2 regions of the Anaerozeibacter quisquiliarum genome follow, and region 2 is predicted to be linked to the other one. Evidence: a T-box and tRNA genes for the amino acid it is inferred to sense, from the RefSeq annotation. Region 2 holds a T-box; the other holds one or more tRNA genes.

What was found. A T-box is a leader RNA that pairs with one kind of tRNA and senses whether it is charged. The one in region 2 lies ahead of ACH6CV_RS06840 (valine--tRNA ligase), so its partner is inferred to be a tRNA-Val.
Positions count from the first base shown of each region.
Region 1: it encodes a tRNA-Val, which carries the amino acid that the T-box ahead of ACH6CV_RS06840 (valine--tRNA ligase) is inferred to sense. The anticodon was not compared.

Region 1 is NZ_JBISDI010000006.1:111,292-119,255, forward strand. It holds gene ACH6CV_RS04070 (hypothetical protein) at 1-18, shown strand, start outside; gene ACH6CV_RS04075 (BMP family lipoprotein) at 189-1,232, shown strand; gene ACH6CV_RS04080 (ABC transporter ATP-binding protein) at 1,350-2,873, shown strand; gene ACH6CV_RS04085 (ABC transporter permease) at 2,870-3,994, shown strand; gene ACH6CV_RS04090 (ABC transporter permease) at 3,994-4,953, shown strand; partial or broken gene ACH6CV_RS04095 (IS30 family transposase) at 4,889-5,305, opposite strand; gene ACH6CV_RS04100 (helix-turn-helix domain-containing protein) at 5,410-5,637, opposite strand; tRNA gene ACH6CV_RS04105 (tRNA-Val) at 5,804-5,880, shown strand; gene ACH6CV_RS04110 (hypothetical protein) at 6,203-7,144, opposite strand; gene ACH6CV_RS04115 (DarT1-associated NADAR antitoxin family protein) at 7,227-7,925, opposite strand; gene ACH6CV_RS04120 (DarT ssDNA thymidine ADP-ribosyltransferase family protein) at 7,918-7,964, opposite strand, start outside.
Region 2 is NZ_JBISDI010000011.1:96,402-104,365, reverse strand. It holds gene ACH6CV_RS06860 (DUF3307 domain-containing protein) at 1-544, shown strand, start outside; gene ACH6CV_RS06855 (hypothetical protein) at 665-892, shown strand; gene ACH6CV_RS06850 (superoxide dismutase) at 1,094-1,708, opposite strand; gene ACH6CV_RS06845 (hypothetical protein) at 1,884-2,135, shown strand; T-box leader at 2,190-2,408, shown strand; gene ACH6CV_RS06840 (valine--tRNA ligase) at 2,452-5,088, shown strand; gene ACH6CV_RS06835 (ABC transporter permease) at 5,194-6,048, opposite strand; gene ACH6CV_RS06830 (extracellular solute-binding protein) at 6,093-7,229, opposite strand; gene ACH6CV_RS06825 (ABC transporter ATP-binding protein) at 7,294-7,964, opposite strand, start outside.

The sequences.
Region 1 (7,964 bases), on a different contig from region 2:
GTGAACGCAGCGATGTGAATCCCATTGAAGGAGCCGGTCCCGCTCATTATGGTTTCCCTCAAGCGCGTGAACCTATCGTATAAGATTGCCAAAAACGCTATCCGTTTCCCCTTCCATTCCCCCCGAAAATCTGTTATACTAGCGCTGTAGGGTATGTGAAGCCCGCACAATTAGAGGAGGTATACCCCATGAAGAAACTGCTCTCATTGGTTCTCGCGCTTGTGCTGGTTCTGGCGCTCGGCGCGGCGGCGTCGGCGGACGGCTACGAAGTCGGCATGATTACCGATCTCGGCACCATCGACGACAAATCCTTCAATCAGGGCACTTGGGAGGGCATCAAGGCCTATTGCGAAGCCAATGGCAAGACCTACAACTATTATCAGCCCACCGGCCAGTCCACCGAGCTGTACCTCGAGAAGATCGAGCAGGCCGTGAACGATGGCTGCAAGATCATCGTGACCCCGGGCTACCTGTTCGAGGAGCCGATTGGCATCGCCCAGGAGATGTATCCGGACGTGAATTTCGTGCTGGTCGACGGCAATCCGGTCGGCGGCGCAAAGGAGAACACCGTCGGTTTCGTGTACGCCGAGGAGCAGTCCGGCTACCTGGCCGGCTACGCGGCGGTCGTGGAGGGCATGACCAAGCTCGGGTTCATGGGCGGCATGGCGGTTCCGGCGGTCGTCCGGTTCGGCTACGGCTTCGTGCAGGGCGCGGACGCCGCGGCCAAGGAGCTGGGCGTCACCGACCTGAGCATCAACTATCACTACACCGGCGGCTTTGCCGCCACGCCCGAGGCGCAGGCCATGGCCGCCAGTTGGTTCAACGACGGCGTTCAAGTCATCTTCGCCTGCGGAGGCGCGGTGGGCAACAGCGTCATGGCGGCCGCAGAGGACAAGGGCGGCAAGGTCATCGGCGTGGACGTCGACCAGAGCGCCGAATCCGCGACCGTCATCACCTCCGCGACGAAGGGCCTGCAAACGTCCGTGCAGCGGATGCTGGCCGCCTATTATGACGGCACGTTCCCCGGCGGCCAGAGCCTGGTGCTGGGCGCGGACAAGGGCGGCGTGAACCTGCCCATGGCCACCAGCAAGTTTGAGAAGTTCGACCAGGCGCAGTACGACGCGCTGTTCGCGAAGCTCGCCGCGAACGAGATCGCCATCCAGAAGGACACCGACGTTGCCGCCGCCGATCAGATCAAGGTCGACGTGGCGAAGGTGACCGTCATCCAGTAACCGATTTGCTCCATGCGGGCAGGCAGGCAACGGCCTGCCTGCCCGCGTTGTATTGGGAACAACAATGTTTTGAACCAAAGGATGTGATCCGCCTTGCCCCCCTCCTTCATCATCGAGATGCTGAACATCACCAAGGACTTCCCCGGCATCCGTGCCAACGACGACGTAACGCTGCAACTGCGCAAGGGCGAAATCCATGCCTTGCTGGGCGAGAACGGCGCCGGGAAATCCACGCTGATGAGCATCCTGTTCGGACTGTATCAGCCGGACGGCGGTCAGATCAAGAAGGACGGCCGCCCAGTCAGAATCGACAACCCCAACGATGCCAACGCGCTCGGCATCGGCATGGTGCATCAGCACTTCAAGCTGGTGGAGAACTTCACGGTGCTTGAGAACATCATCCTGGGCGTGGAGACGGTCAAGCACGGCGTGCTGAGGATGGACGACGCCAAGGCGCGCGTGATGGAGCTCTCGACCCGGTATGGGTTGATGGTCGACCCTGACAAGAAAATCGAGGACGTCACCGTGAGCATGCAGCAGCGCGTCGAGATTTTGAAGATGCTGTATCGCAACAATGAGGTGCTGATCTTCGACGAGCCCACGGCCGTGCTGACGCCGCAGGAGATCGACGAGCTGATGAAGATCATGCAGGGCCTGCGGTCTGAAGGCAAGTCCATCCTGTTCATCACCCACAAGCTGAACGAGATCAAGGCCGTCGCGGACCGATGCACGGTGCTGCGCAAGGGGCGGCATATCGGCACGGTGGACGTCGGGGACACCACGGCCGAGCAGCTCTCCGAGATGATGGTCGGACGCAAGGTGGACTTCGTGGTGGGTAAGGGCCCGGCCACGCCCGGCGAGCCGGTGCTCGACGTGAAGGACCTCAGCGTAATCAGCCGCGAAACGGGCAAACGCCTGGTCAATAATGTGTCGCTGACGGTGTGCAGGGGTGAGATCGTGTGCGTGGCGGGCATCGACGGCAACGGCCAATCGGAGCTGGTTTATGCGCTGACCGGCCTCACCAAGCCCGACGCCGGGCAAATCACGCTGAACGGCGAGGACATCACCCACGTCAGCATCCGCCGGCGCAACGACATGGGCCTCTCGCACATCCCAGAGGACCGGCACAAATACGGGCTGGTGCTGGACTATTCGCTGGCCGAGAACATGATCCTGAAGTCCAGCCATAAGCCCCGGTTCCAGAAATGCCACTTCATCAAGTTCGACGAGATGAAGCGCTACACGGACACGCTGATCGATTCGTTCGACATCAGATCCGGTCAGGGTGGCGACACGCGCGCCCGCAGCATGTCCGGCGGCAACCAGCAGAAGGCCATCGTCGCCCGCGAGCTGAGCCTGGAACCGGACCTCCTGATCGCGGTGCAGCCCGCGCGCGGGTTGGACGTGGGCGCGATCGAGTCCATCCACAAGCGCATCGTCGCGGCCCGGGACGCGGGCAGGGGGGTGCTGCTGATCTCACTGGAGCTGGATGAAGTGATGAATATATCGGATCGCATCTTGGTGATGTTCGAGGGCGAGATCGTGGCCGAGATGGATCCCAAGGAAGCGACCGTGCAGGATCTGGGATTGTATATGGCCGGGCACAAGCGCGGCGGGAAAAGGGTGGGTGAAGCGGTATGAAGCGGCTCAGGCGGTTGCTCTCCACCAGCGTCTCCGCGTCGCTGCTGGCCATCGTGGCCGGCCTGGCGGCGGGGTTTTTGATCCTGCTGTTCTCAAATCCGTCCTCGGCGTTCCAGGGCCTGCTCATCATCCTCAAGGGCGGCTGGAATACCGGCGTCAAGGGCCTGGGGCAGGTGCTGTACTACGCCACGCCGATCATCATGACCGGCCTGAGCGTGGGCTTCGCGTTCAAGACGGGGCTGTTCAACATCGGCGCGCCGGGACAGTTGGTGGTCGGCGGGTTTGTGGCGACATACGTCGGCGCGCTGTGGCCAATGCCCGCCGGACTGCATTGGGCGTTCGCGCTTTTGTGCGGCATGGTGGCGGGCGGGCTGTGGGGCCTGGTGCCCGGGCTGTTCAAGGCGTATCTGAACGTGAACGAGGTCATCTCGTCGATTATGATGAACTACATCGGGCTGTACGGCACGCGCTATCTGATTAAGCTCACGCCGCTGTTCGACTCTTTGCGCAACCAGACCGTGAATGTGCTGGATACGGCGGTGATTCCCAAGGGCGGGCTGGACAGGCTGTTCTATAACATGAAGGGCAACTATGTGGACGTCAGTTCGGTCAACGCGGGCCTGTATATCGCCATCGGATTGGCGATCGTGATGTACATCATCCTCAACCGCACCACCTTCGGCTACGAGCTCAAGGCATGCGGCCTGAACCGCAATGCCAGCCGTTACGCGGGCATCGATGAGAACCGATCCATCGTGCTCAGCATGGTCATCGCCGGCGCGCTGGCGGGCACGGCGGGCGCGCTGATGTACCTGGCCCCGGCCAGCGGCATGCACATCCATGTCGACGAGATCATGCCCTCACAGGGCTTCAACGGTATCCCCGTGGCGCTGCTTGGGCTGTCGAATCCGATCGGCATCATATTCGCCGGGCTGTTCGTCGCCCACATCACCGTAGGCGGCAGCCAACTGCAGTCGCTCAAGTACATGCAGGAAGTCATCGACATCATCATCGCGCTGGTCATCTACTTCAGCGCGTTCTCGCTGGCCGTGCGGGGACTCCTGGCCCGCGCCAAGCGTGTGCCGGCATCCGCCGCCGAGAAAATGGAGGGGGTGCGCTGATGGATACCCTGTTCTTTCTGTTCCAGCAGATGATGTTCTTCTCCATTCCGCTTATGATCGTCGCGTTGGGCGGCATGTTCAGCGAGCGCAGCGGCGTGGTGAACATCGCGCTCGAGGGCGTCATGGTCATGGGCGCGTTCTGCTCTATCTTTTTTCTGAACAAGACACAGGACTTTATGTCGGGTCAGGGCCAGCTGCTGCTGGCGGTGCTGATCGCGGCGGGCGCGGGCGCGCTGTTCTCGTTGTTGCACGCCTACGCGGCCGTCACGCTCAGGTCCGACCAGACCATCAGCGGCACCGCCCTGAACATGTTCGCGCCCGCGTTCGCCATCTACCTGGCCCGAACGGTTCAGGAAAACGGCGTGCAGCAGATCATGTTCGCCAATACCTTCCGCATCCGCAGCATCCCGGTGCTGGGCGACATCCCCATCCTCGGCCCGCTGCTGTTCCAGAACACCTACATCACCACCTACATCGGCCTCGCAATCCTGATCGGAGCGGCGTTCGCGCTGTACAAGACCCGGTTTGGACTTAGGCTGCGCGCCTGCGGCGAGCATCCGGCGGCGGCGGACAGCGTGGGCGTGAACGTGTCCAGGATCCGCTACACGGGCGTACTGATTTCAGGCGCGCTGGCGGGGCTCGGCGGGCTGGTGTTCGTGGTGCCGACCAGCGTGAACTTCAACGCCACCGTGGCCGGCTACGGCTTTCTGGCGCTGGCCGTGCTGATCTTTGGCCAGTGGAAGCCGCTCAGAATCTTTCTGGCCGCGCTGTTCTTCGGCCTGATGAAGACCGTGTCGGCCTCCTACAGCGGCCTCCCGGTGCTTCAAGATCTGCCGATTCCCAGCGATGTATACAAGATGATCCCCTACATCGCCACACTGATCGTGCTGGCTTTCAGCAGCAAGCAATCCCGCGCGCCCAAGGCCTCCGGCGTACCGTACGACAAGGGTACCCGATAACCGCCGCGGCAGATTGCCAAGTGAAGTGCAAAAGTGAACGAGAGAAGCAGGAACGCGCGCTCAGGCATTTGCGAGGCCGTTCGTTGATGGAGGGAACGACATCGGCGACGGTCTCGTCCGTTATGTTCTTCCAGTCCGTACCCTCTGGGAGGAGGAACCGGAGTCGGTCATTGGAACATTCATCCGTTCCCCGTTGCCACGATGCATGGGCATCCGCGAAGCAGACCGTCGCATTCAGCTCTCGCTCAATGCTCTTGTGCCGCGCAAACTTCGAGCCATTGTCGAACGTGGTCGTACTGACCGGTATCCCGCTTGTCTTTAGTCCCCTGATGACAGCCTGCGCCATGAATTTCGCATTCTTTGAATACGGCGCGACAGATGGTACTCGTGCTCAGTTTCCCGCCCGATTGTGCCTGCTTCCACGTAAGCGCGATCTCCTCAGGAGGGGGCCTACACCTATCCCGGCCACGACGGGTGGTAGCACGTGCCGTCCGGCTTGACCTGTTTGTTCCGCCGCTTGATCCCGGGGCTTATCGTCGAGATACTCCGTTCAAGCAGCACGGCGATCTCCGCCATGTTCTTCCCTTCCCGAAGGTACGACGCTAGACAAGCGCGTTCATCCGATCTAAAATGTGTATAGGGCCGCATAATCCACCTCGCAGCTGATGTTTTGTTCAATTCCATCTTACTCCATCCGGGCTGTGCGGTCTATTCTTTATCTCCCACTTTTGCACTTGACGGTGTATTATGCCCGCGCCCCGCCCAACTGGCCGAGGGCCGCTTTTCCCCATTTTACAAAGAAAAAGCTTGACTTTGCCAGCCCCAGGAAGTATAATTAGCAGCGTTGCGTGGGGTTATAGCTCAGTTGGTTAGAGCGTTACGTTGACATCGTAAAGGTCGATGGTTCGAGCCCATTTAACCCCACCATCAATACCGACATTAGTTGGTGCAAATAAGCTCGCCGGTTGCGGCGGGCTTATTTGTACGCCTGCAAATTCACCTTTAAATCCCGGCCATCCGCCGCCCATTTTGCAGGAATACACGGACGGGCTCACAGACGGAATTTTGGCGTGGGCGGGAGGCAGAAAAAGGCGCCACAGAGAACTCAAAAAATACACGATCTCCAAAGGCTGCCGTGTAATGGTGTAATGATGCACCCACCCCGAGAGACAGAAATCCGGCGATGTGGTTGCCGGGCAACCCAAACTGCGTAGATCACATAAGAGATTCTCCAAATATGTGGCTAATGTCAATATTTGATTGGAAAAGCTTCTTTCCCCGCCTGCCAGAGATACTGATCAATCTGTTTGACTGTATACTTTTGCAATGAGTATGCTTCCCTGAAAGTGAGAATCGCCTGCTTGAAAACCTGATAGTCCCGCAAGTCTTCGCCAGAGAAACTACTGAATCTGTCCTTATCGCGGAAATATGCTAAAAGCCTCTCTACATAGTAGTCATATATCGGATAATCCGCAGAATTGTGCCGGCTGCAGTATTTCGTAGCAAAAGAAAGAAGTTGAAGTTCCTTGCCTGTCCTTGATTTGATCCCATGTCCGGATGCTATATCATTCACCATCTTAGGGTCGCCGCTCTTTAACCGCCAGTCTGTATCCAGACTAATTATCCGTTTAGCTACAGGCATAACACCGTATATATTCGTCTTGTAAAAATCGTTAAGCACGGAGCACTTGATTAGCACTTTGCTCAGATCCGTATTGTCTGGATATGTTTCTAGAAACAGAAGGTCCAGCGCGTCTTCCTGCTCTTTATAGCCCGGAAGCGTATTCCACCTGTCAAGGTAGGATTCTACCGCGATCGCCGTCGGTGAAGCGATGTCTTTTGAATTCTGGGTATTTGAACTGCTCTTTACTGTGGCTTTCTGTCCTTTTACTGCCGGTTCATTAGGCTGCCCTTTGACAAACTCCAGCAGAAGCCGCAATGAATGTGCGTACGTTGAAGCATCGCTTCGCGGGTTTTTTCTTCCCCTTTTTACAAAGGACTCCTCAAGCTTGTATTCGTAAACGTCGGGTATGACGCCGTCCGACAATATCTGCTCGAATGATAGGCCAAATTCATTGCCGTATCGATCAAGGAAATAGGCCATGGATACGGTTGCGCTCACATTGTTATCTTGAGGGTAGCGTTTCGATAAGTAAATTTTGAAATTTTCACGAAGCAGCTTTGTATCCATATCTACACCTTCCCAACCACATATTGTAGGGGCTGCTCTACCGATTTCGGTTGTTATATAGGTGGTACATCATAAAAACCAATCAAAAAAGAGAAGTTTGCTCATAGTCTTTTGGGTCTTCATCGCTATATAATGACAGAAAAGACTGCTTATCCCTCATATAACGATCAACTGCATTACTTTGTACCATCCCAACATACATGGCAAGAGAGCGGGCTTGGCAGTTAAGTGATACTTTATCGTTAAAGGCAATATCGGTGAAATGCTTATAGCTCATTAGCTCATCTTTAAGAGCCGATCTATTCCTCAACGTCTCGATAACTGTAGAGATATATATCCAATCATAGTATGCTGTCTTTGCAGATATTGGCCATTCTTCCCCGTCCAAACCAACAAAAGATACAAGCTCACCGGAACCATCTAATAAAGTACTTTGCTTAGCTTGGTGAGGCATAATCGAAAGGAGTTCTCGGTATGGCCCTCCTGCACGGAATTTTTTCGATGCTTGAAATACATTTTCTAGCCTGTAATAATTATTTGAAACAGAGTCATAGTATTCCAAAGAAAATGCGCTCAAAAGTGCTCCTAGTGAAGATTCTGACTTTGTTGACACTTCAAGGATTAGACCGACTTTTTCTGTATCTGATATAGCTTTATGCATATTTTTGATGCATTTCCTCTTTTGAGACAATGCGAAACCTGGTTCGAACTTAAACTCAGCATATTTCTCAGATACGTATGGCCTTCTATTCTGAGCCGTAAAATACATTCTTTTAGTCATTGTTATTCTGCCTCCAAAATGAATAATCTTTTCTGGGTC
Region 2 (7,964 bases):
GCTTGGCGGGGCTGCGCACCTGGCGATTGACGCGCTCAAGCCGCGCATCGCACGGCACGGGTTCGTCAAGCGCCATTCGTTCCTCCTGGATCAGGGTATGCACATCGCCTCGCTGCTGCTTTTGTGGCTGTGGCTGGGCGGAAGCCTTAAGCCGCATGAATTCCCGGCCGGATCGCCGGACGGCTTGCCGGTTCGCGTGCTGCCGCTGCTGGTGGCATTGTTGGCGGTGCTCAAACCCGTGGGCTGCCTGATCGAGAGCGGAGAGATATGGGATTTAGGCATTGCCGAGAAGGCAAACGATTCCGGGAAAAGGGCGCATTCAGGCCGCATGATCGGCTACCTGGAGCGGCTCATCATCCTGTTCCTGCTAATCAACGGCCAATACGGATCGATCGCGTTTGTGTTGACGGCAAAGTCGGTGGCCCGGTTCAAAGACCTGGAGAAGCAGATCAACGCGGAATACTACCTGATCGGCACGCTGCTGAGCGTCGTGTCGGTGTTCGCCGTGGTGCTGCTTGTGGGGCTGGGCGGAAAGGCCCCATAGATGATCAGGTGCGCGCCCGGTCGCGCCAAGTTTACAGAAAACGGGTTGCCTGACGCAGGCGAACGCGCTATTATAAGAATCTCGCGGCCGCGCGCCGCAAACAAATCGCAGGAGGCCAATATGTCTGACAACATCCGCAATCCCCAGACGCTTGAGGAAGCGATCAACCCCGAAGGCGAGAAGCGCGTGAACTGGGCCGGTTTCGTCGAGGGCGACGTGGTGGCGTTTTTCGACGCGCACGAGCTCGAGAAGCTGTCGCTCGAGGACGGCAACGGCAACAAGGCCAAGCTCCAGCGCACCAAGGGCAATTCCATCAAGATCGAGTACACCTCGTCGGTGGTGCTGTAAAGCCCGTTGTACAGAAGGGGCTGTCGCGCTCAGCGACAGCCCCTTCCCTATTCCCCTCGTTGGAGGGGCGCCCGCAGGCGGGGTGGTTCCCGTGTGCAAAACCATCAGCCGAGGTAAGCGCCGATCAAATCCCATGCGCGCAGGCGGCTGCCTTCGCGCAATCTGACGAAAATTCAGCGCGCCACCGCACGTGTGCTTGAATCAGCGCTTACCTTGATAATTCCGCGCGACCTTTGCCCAGTCCACCACCTCGAACAGCGCCTTGATGTAGTCGCCGCGCAGGTTCTTGTACTTGAGGTAGTAGGCGTGCTCCCACACGTCGATGCCGAAGATCGGCCGCCACGCGCCGCCGGTCTCGGTCAGCGGGTTATCCTGGTTGGGGGTGGCCATGATCTTGAGCGCGCCCGCGCCGTCCGCCGCCAGCCACGCCCAGCCCGAGCCGAACTGCCCGAGCGCCGCCTTGCCGATCTGCTCCTTGAAGTCGGCAAAGCCGCCGAAGGTGGCCTCGATCCGCTCGAGCAGCGCTCCGGTCGGCCGCAAGTCCGAGGCCGGAGCCAGGTGGTCGAAGTACAAGTTGTGGTTGTAGAAACCGCCGCCGTTGTTGCGCACGACCGTGCGCACCGCCTGCGGGATATCCGCAAGGCGCGAGAGCACCTCCTCGATGGGACGGCCGGAGATGCCCGCCTGCTCGGCGGCGTCGTTCAGGTTCTTGGTGTAGGCCGCGTGGTGCTTCAAGTAATGGGTCTGCATCGTCAGCGTGTCGATGTGCGGCTCCAACGCCTCAAATCCATAGGGCAACGTGATCTGCTTATACATAATGCTTCTCCTTCTTATCGTGGGCCGGTCGTCCGTACCCGCCCATCGTCGATTAGCACTGGCTAACTGCCTATATGATACCCTCTCCCATTGCGTTTCAATCAGCGCGCGGGCATCGATATCGCCTAACTTGGGTATACTGAGCGCATCATCATCGTGACGGAGTGAGGCATTCATGGAGCACAATCAACCGTTCATCGGTACCGGTCCCAACCCCGAAGGCCCCGACCTGCCGCTGGGCCTCGGGATGCTGCTGGCACAGGAGCCGGCGGCGATCGACAACTTCGGCAAGCTGGACGTCGCCGGCAAGGAGGCGGTGGTGCGCTACGTGCAATCGGGCGCGACCGGCGAGGACGCGCAAAACCGCATCGCGGAGGCCGTCGTGCGCCTGCGGGAGGGCGACACCGGGTTCTTTGGCCCTCGTTAAATCATCGGCCCTTTGTTGACGCGGCCCGCGCGATCGGGTATAATGGCGTATCGAAATAGGCCAACGACAAAGAGGAGTAGGCGTCCCTGTCCCCTTCAGAGAGCGCGGTTCATCGGCTGAAAGGCCGCGCGGCGGGCAGGCGTCGAAGGTCGCTTTGGAGGCCGTCGGGCGAACGCGCACGTCATTAGCCCGGCGAGGGTGCGCCCTTTACAGCGCGCGAGGCGGGCATGACCCGCGAAATAAGGTGGTACCACGGAGCGATTCGTCCTTTGAGGATGGGTCGCTCTTTTGATTTGAGGGAGTGAGCGCGATGGACATGGACAAGGTGTTTTCACCCCAGGCGGTGGAGGCGCGGCTGTACGCCGACTGGGAATCGAAGGGGTATTTCACGCCCGAGCGCGTGCCGGGTAAAAAGCCGTTCGTCATCATGATGCCGCCGCCCAACATCACCGGCCAGCTGCACATGGGCCACGCGATGGACGAACTGCCGCAGGACGTGCTGGCGCGCTACCACCGCATGAAGGGCGAGCCGACGCTGTGGCTGCCGGGCACCGACCACGCCTCGATCGCCACCGAGGTCAAGATCATCGACGCGCTCAAGGCCGAGGGTGTGACCAAGCAGATGCTCGGGCGCGAGAAATTTCTCGAGCGCGCCTGGCAATGGCGCGACCAGTACGGCGGGCGCATCGTCAAGCAGCTCAGGCAGCTCGGCGCGTCCTGCGACTGGACGCGCGAGCGCTTCACCATGGACGAGGGGCTCAACAAGGCGGTCGTCGAGGTGTTCGTGCGGCTGTACGAAAAGGGCCTGATCTACCGCGGCAACCGCATCATCAACTGGTGCACCACCTGCAAGACCGCGCTGTCGGACGCCGAGGTGGAGTATGAGGAGCAGGATTCCAGCCTGTGGTACATCCGCTATCCGGGCGCAAAGGGCGACGTGGTGGTGGCCACCACCCGGCCCGAGACCATGCTGGGCGACACCGGCGTGGCCGTAAACCCGAACGACGAGCGCTACCGGCACCTTGCGGGCGCGACCGTGACGCTGCCGATCGTCGGGCGCGAGATCCCGGTGGTGCTTGACGACTACGTGGACCTCGAGTTCGGCACCGGCGCGGTCAAGATGACCCCGGCGCACGACCCGAACGACTTCGAGGTGGGCCGTCGGCACCACCTGCCCGTGCTGCGCGTGATCAACGACGACGGCACGATGAACGAGCATGCGGGCGCGTTCGCCGGCATGACGCGCCTCGAATGCCGCAAAAAGCTGCTCGAGCTGCTCGAGGCCGGCGGGTACCTGGTCAAGGTGGAGCCGCTCAAGCACAACGTGGGCGCGTGCTACCGCTGCCACGACACCGTGGAGCCGCTTACCAGCGACCAGTGGTTCGTGAAGATGGCCCCGCTCGCGAAGCCCGCCGCCGACGCCGCGCGCACGGGCGAGCTGAAATTCATCCCCGAGCGCTTCACCAAGACCTATCTCAGCTGGATGGACAACATCCGCGATTGGTGCATATCGCGCCAGCTGTGGTGGGGCCACCGCATCCCGGCCTACTACTGCGATTGCGGCGAGATGGTCGTCGCGCGCACCGCGCCCGATTGCTGCCCCAAGTGCGCTTCTCAGATGCGCCAGGACGAGGACGTGCTCGACACCTGGTTCTCGTCGGCGCTGTGGCCGTTCTCGACGCTGGGCTGGCCCGACGACACCGAAGACCTCAAGTACTTCTTCCCCACCTCGGTCATGTGCTCGGGCTACGACATCCTGTTTTTCTGGGACGCGCGCATGATCTTCTCCGGGCTTGAGCAGATGGGCCGGCTGCCTTTTGACACGGTGCTGCTGCACGGGCTGGTGCGCGACGCGCAGGGCCGCAAGATGTCGAAGTCCCTGGGCAACGGCATCGATCCGCTCGAGGTGATCGAGAAGTACGGCTGCGACGCGCTGCGCTTCTCGCTCGCGATGGGCGTCTCGCCCGGCAGCGACGTGCGCTTCTCGGACGAGAAGGTCGAGGGCTTCCGCAACTTCGCCAACAAGGTCTGGAACGCCTCGCGCTTCGCGCTGATGAACCTCACCGGCACGCCCGCTGAGGTCGAATCGATCGATCCCGCGCGCTTCGACCTGAGCGACCGCTGGATTCTGACCCGCTACCAGCAGGCGGTGCGCGAGGTGAGCGCAAACCTCGACGGCTACGAGCTGGGCCTCGCCGCCGGCAAGATCTACGACTTCGCGTGGAGCTCGCTGTGCGACTGGTACATCGAGCTGATCAAGCAGCGCCTAAACGGCGAGGATCTGGAGGCGCGCGCCGTGGCGCAGGCGGTGCTCTATCACGTGCTGATGGGCGTCTTGAAGCTGCTGCACCCGTTCATGCCGTTTTTGACCGACGAGGTGTACAGGCACCTGCCGCATGGCGAGGGCGCGCCCGAGTCGATCATGATCGCCCCCTGGCCCGAGGCGTGCGCGGCGCTCGACTTTGAGGACGACGCCGTAAAGATGGAAGGCATCATGGAGGTCGTGCGCGCGGTGCGCAACCTGCGCGCCGAGATGAACGTCTCGCCCGGCAAGCGCGCGACGCTGATCCTGCGAGCGCGCGAGGGTTGGGCGGAGGCGCTCTCGGGCGCGGAAATCTGGTTCAAGCGCCTGGCCGGTGCCAGTGAGCTGCGCCTGATCGCAGCGAACGACGCAAGCCCCGACAAGGCCGCCTCCGCGGCCACCGCCGCCTGCGAGCTGTTCGTGCCGCTGGGCGAGCTGGTCGACCTGGACAAGGAGCTCGCGCGGCTGGCGAAGGACCTCGCGGCCATGGAAAAGGAAATCGCCCGCGCCACCGGCATGCTGGCGAATGAGGGTTTCTTAAAGAAGGCCCCCCCGGCGCTGGTCGAAACCGAGCGCGAAAAATTGGAAGCCAACCGTCACGTACTGGAATCGCTGAAGGCGAGGATGGACGAGCTGGAAGGCATGCGATAAAGGGCATGTCGGATGCGGGCGCAGGGGCGGCCAAAGGTCGCCCCTGCGATCATCAAGGGGCTGCAGCGCCGGACGCCGCAGCCCCTTCCCTTGCAAAACCTCTTCCTACAGCCCCGTCTTCTCCCACTCTTTTTGCTTCAAATTCGTATACAGGTAAACGATCGCGGAGATCGACGAGAACAGGAAGATCACCACCGACAGCGCGGCGGACAGCTCGTAGTTCATGTTGCTCTGGAACTGGCGGCGCAGGTACACGCCCAGCATCATCGGGTGGTTCGGGCCGATCAGGTAGGGCGTGGTGAACGACGAGATGTTGCTCATGAAGATGAAGGTCATGGCGATCATCACGTCCTTGACCGACAGCGGCAGGATCATCTTGAAGAACACCTTCACCTTGCCCGCGCCCACATCGCGCGCGCTTTCGATGATGCTGTCGGGTATCGAGGACAGCGCGGCGACGATAATCATCGTGGCGAACGCGATGTTGAACCACAGGTTCATCATGACGATGCCCTTGGCGTTGTACAGGAGGCCCGGCTTGAAGCTTAAGCCGAACAGCTGCGAGACGCGGTTCAGGAAGCCGGAGTCGCGCACCACCGTCATCATCGCGTAGATGGCGACCAGCTCCGGCACGAAGCGCGGCAGCAGATACAGCGCGGAGATGACCTTGCGGATCCGGGAGTTCGAAAAGCGCAGGTACATCGCCAGCAGGTAGGAGATCGCAATCGCCAGCAGCACCGTGACCACCGTGATCCAGAACGTGTACCAGATGTTGGCAAGCGCCACGCGGTCGGTGAACAGGAATTGATAGTGCTCCAGCGTGAAGCCGCCTTCCGCCTTCTGGAAGCTGCGCCAGACCGTGTTCAGCATGGGGTACGCGATGATGCCCAGCGCCGCCGTCAACGCGGGGAGCAGCATCAGCGCGATGAACAGGTTGGTCTTCCAAGTCCGAGGTTTCATAAGGCATCCCTTCCCTTCACGCCGGAGCATAAGTCAGATTGCTACTATCCGAGCGTCCCGATATCGTTGTCCCACTTGTCGTTGAGCTCCTTGTCCAAGCCGCCAATGGACATGATCGCAAACTTCGACACATCCAGCGCCGCGACCAGGTCCTTCTTGTCGCTGTCGAGCGCGCTCGGGTCGATGACCGGGATGGCGTACATGGTCTCCAGGCAGATCTTCTGCGCCTCGGGGCTGATCATGAAGTTGATGAAATCGTAGCAGGCCTCGGCGTTCGAGCCGATGGAGGGCACGGCCAGCACCACGTCGGTGCCGCTGAGCGACTGATCGAGCTGCATCATCTTCACGGTCTCGGGCAGCGTGCCGCTGGCGAGGTTGGAGAGCACCTGGTCGGCCCAGGCGGGGATGATGTCTACTTCCTTGTTAATCAAAAGATCCAGCGTGCCCTGGTTCTTGTTGGGATACAGCGTGCCGCCGCCCGACTGATACAGCGAGGGATGGATTTCCTTGAGGTAGTCGAACCCCGCTTCCCAGAAGGCCTTGTTGGCCGGGTCGGAGGAGACCCAGGTTTCCACGGGCTGGTCCTTGTACAGCACAGTCCGCACGAAGCTGGCACCCGCGCCGCCGGTCGCCGGCGGATTGTAGGCAAAACGGCCGGGGTTGTCCTTGATCCACTGCGTAAGCTCCGCCCAGGTCTTGGGCGGCTCCTTAACGCGCGCGCTGTCGTAGGCGAACACGACCGTGGTGCCGCGGTAGGGCACGACCTTGGCATTGTCAAACGCCGACTTGATCTTTACATTGGCGTAGTTCGGGATCTTGTCAAAATCCAGGTTGGCGAACAGGTCCGGGCTGCCGGCGGCGGCCACGTACTGGGCGAGGGACGTGCTGTTCTCGGCGACGATGTCAAAGCCCGAGTCCTGCTGGCCGGTCTTGTACGCGGCCCCGAGCCTGTCATACAGCGCGGTATCGCCCGCGCCGCTCAGGATGAACTGCAGCGTGACCTCGGCCTTGGCGTCGGGCAACTGGTTGTAGGCCGCGATGCAGGCGGTGAACATGTCCGAAACGTTCTGAGAGCCGGTCGTCCACAGGTTGACCTTGGCCTTCTCCGCCGATGCGACACCCGCAAGCGAGAGCACCATCGTCAGGATCAGCAACAGGGAAAGCGCGCGTTTCGACTTCATTCCGGAATCCCTCCTATGAAAGATATTGTGGGTTGCCCCTATCGTTAAGCTTTTCAGCTTAAACTCATGCAAACTCGCGTTTCTCGCCGAACGTCAGCGCGACCTGGTCGCCCTTCTTGAACCGGGCGGCCTCCTCCGCCGACACGAACAGCTTCACGATGCCCCCGTCGGTATCGACCGTCATCTCGAGGTAGTGGCCCAGCATCATGATGTTGCGGACATAGCCGTCGAGGTCGCCGCCGGCGCCCGCGCTCGCCGTGATGTTCTCGGGGCGGACGGCCAGGGTGCCGCTTGCCGTCTCGATGAAGTTCATCTCGCCGATGAAGTCGGCCACATAGCGGCTGGCCGGGCGGTTGTAGATGTCCTGGGGCGCGCCGATCTGCTCGAACACGCCCTTGTTCATGACCACGATGCGGTCGCTCAGGGCCATCGCCTCTTCCTGATCGTGGGTCACGAACACGACGGTGATGTTCAGGTCGGTCTGGATCTTGCGCAGTTCCTCGCGCATCTGGGAGCGAATCTTGGCGTCCAGCGCGGAAAAAGGCTCGTCGAGCAGCAGCACGTCGGGCTTGAGCAGCAGCGACCGCCCGATCGCGATGCGCTGTTGCTGGCCGCCGGACATCTGGGTCGGATACTTCTTTTCAAAGCCCAGCATCTTGATGAGCTCGAGCATTTCGGTGATGCGCTTTTTCTGCTCGGCCCTGGGCACCTTGCGCAGCTTGAGCCCGAAGGCCA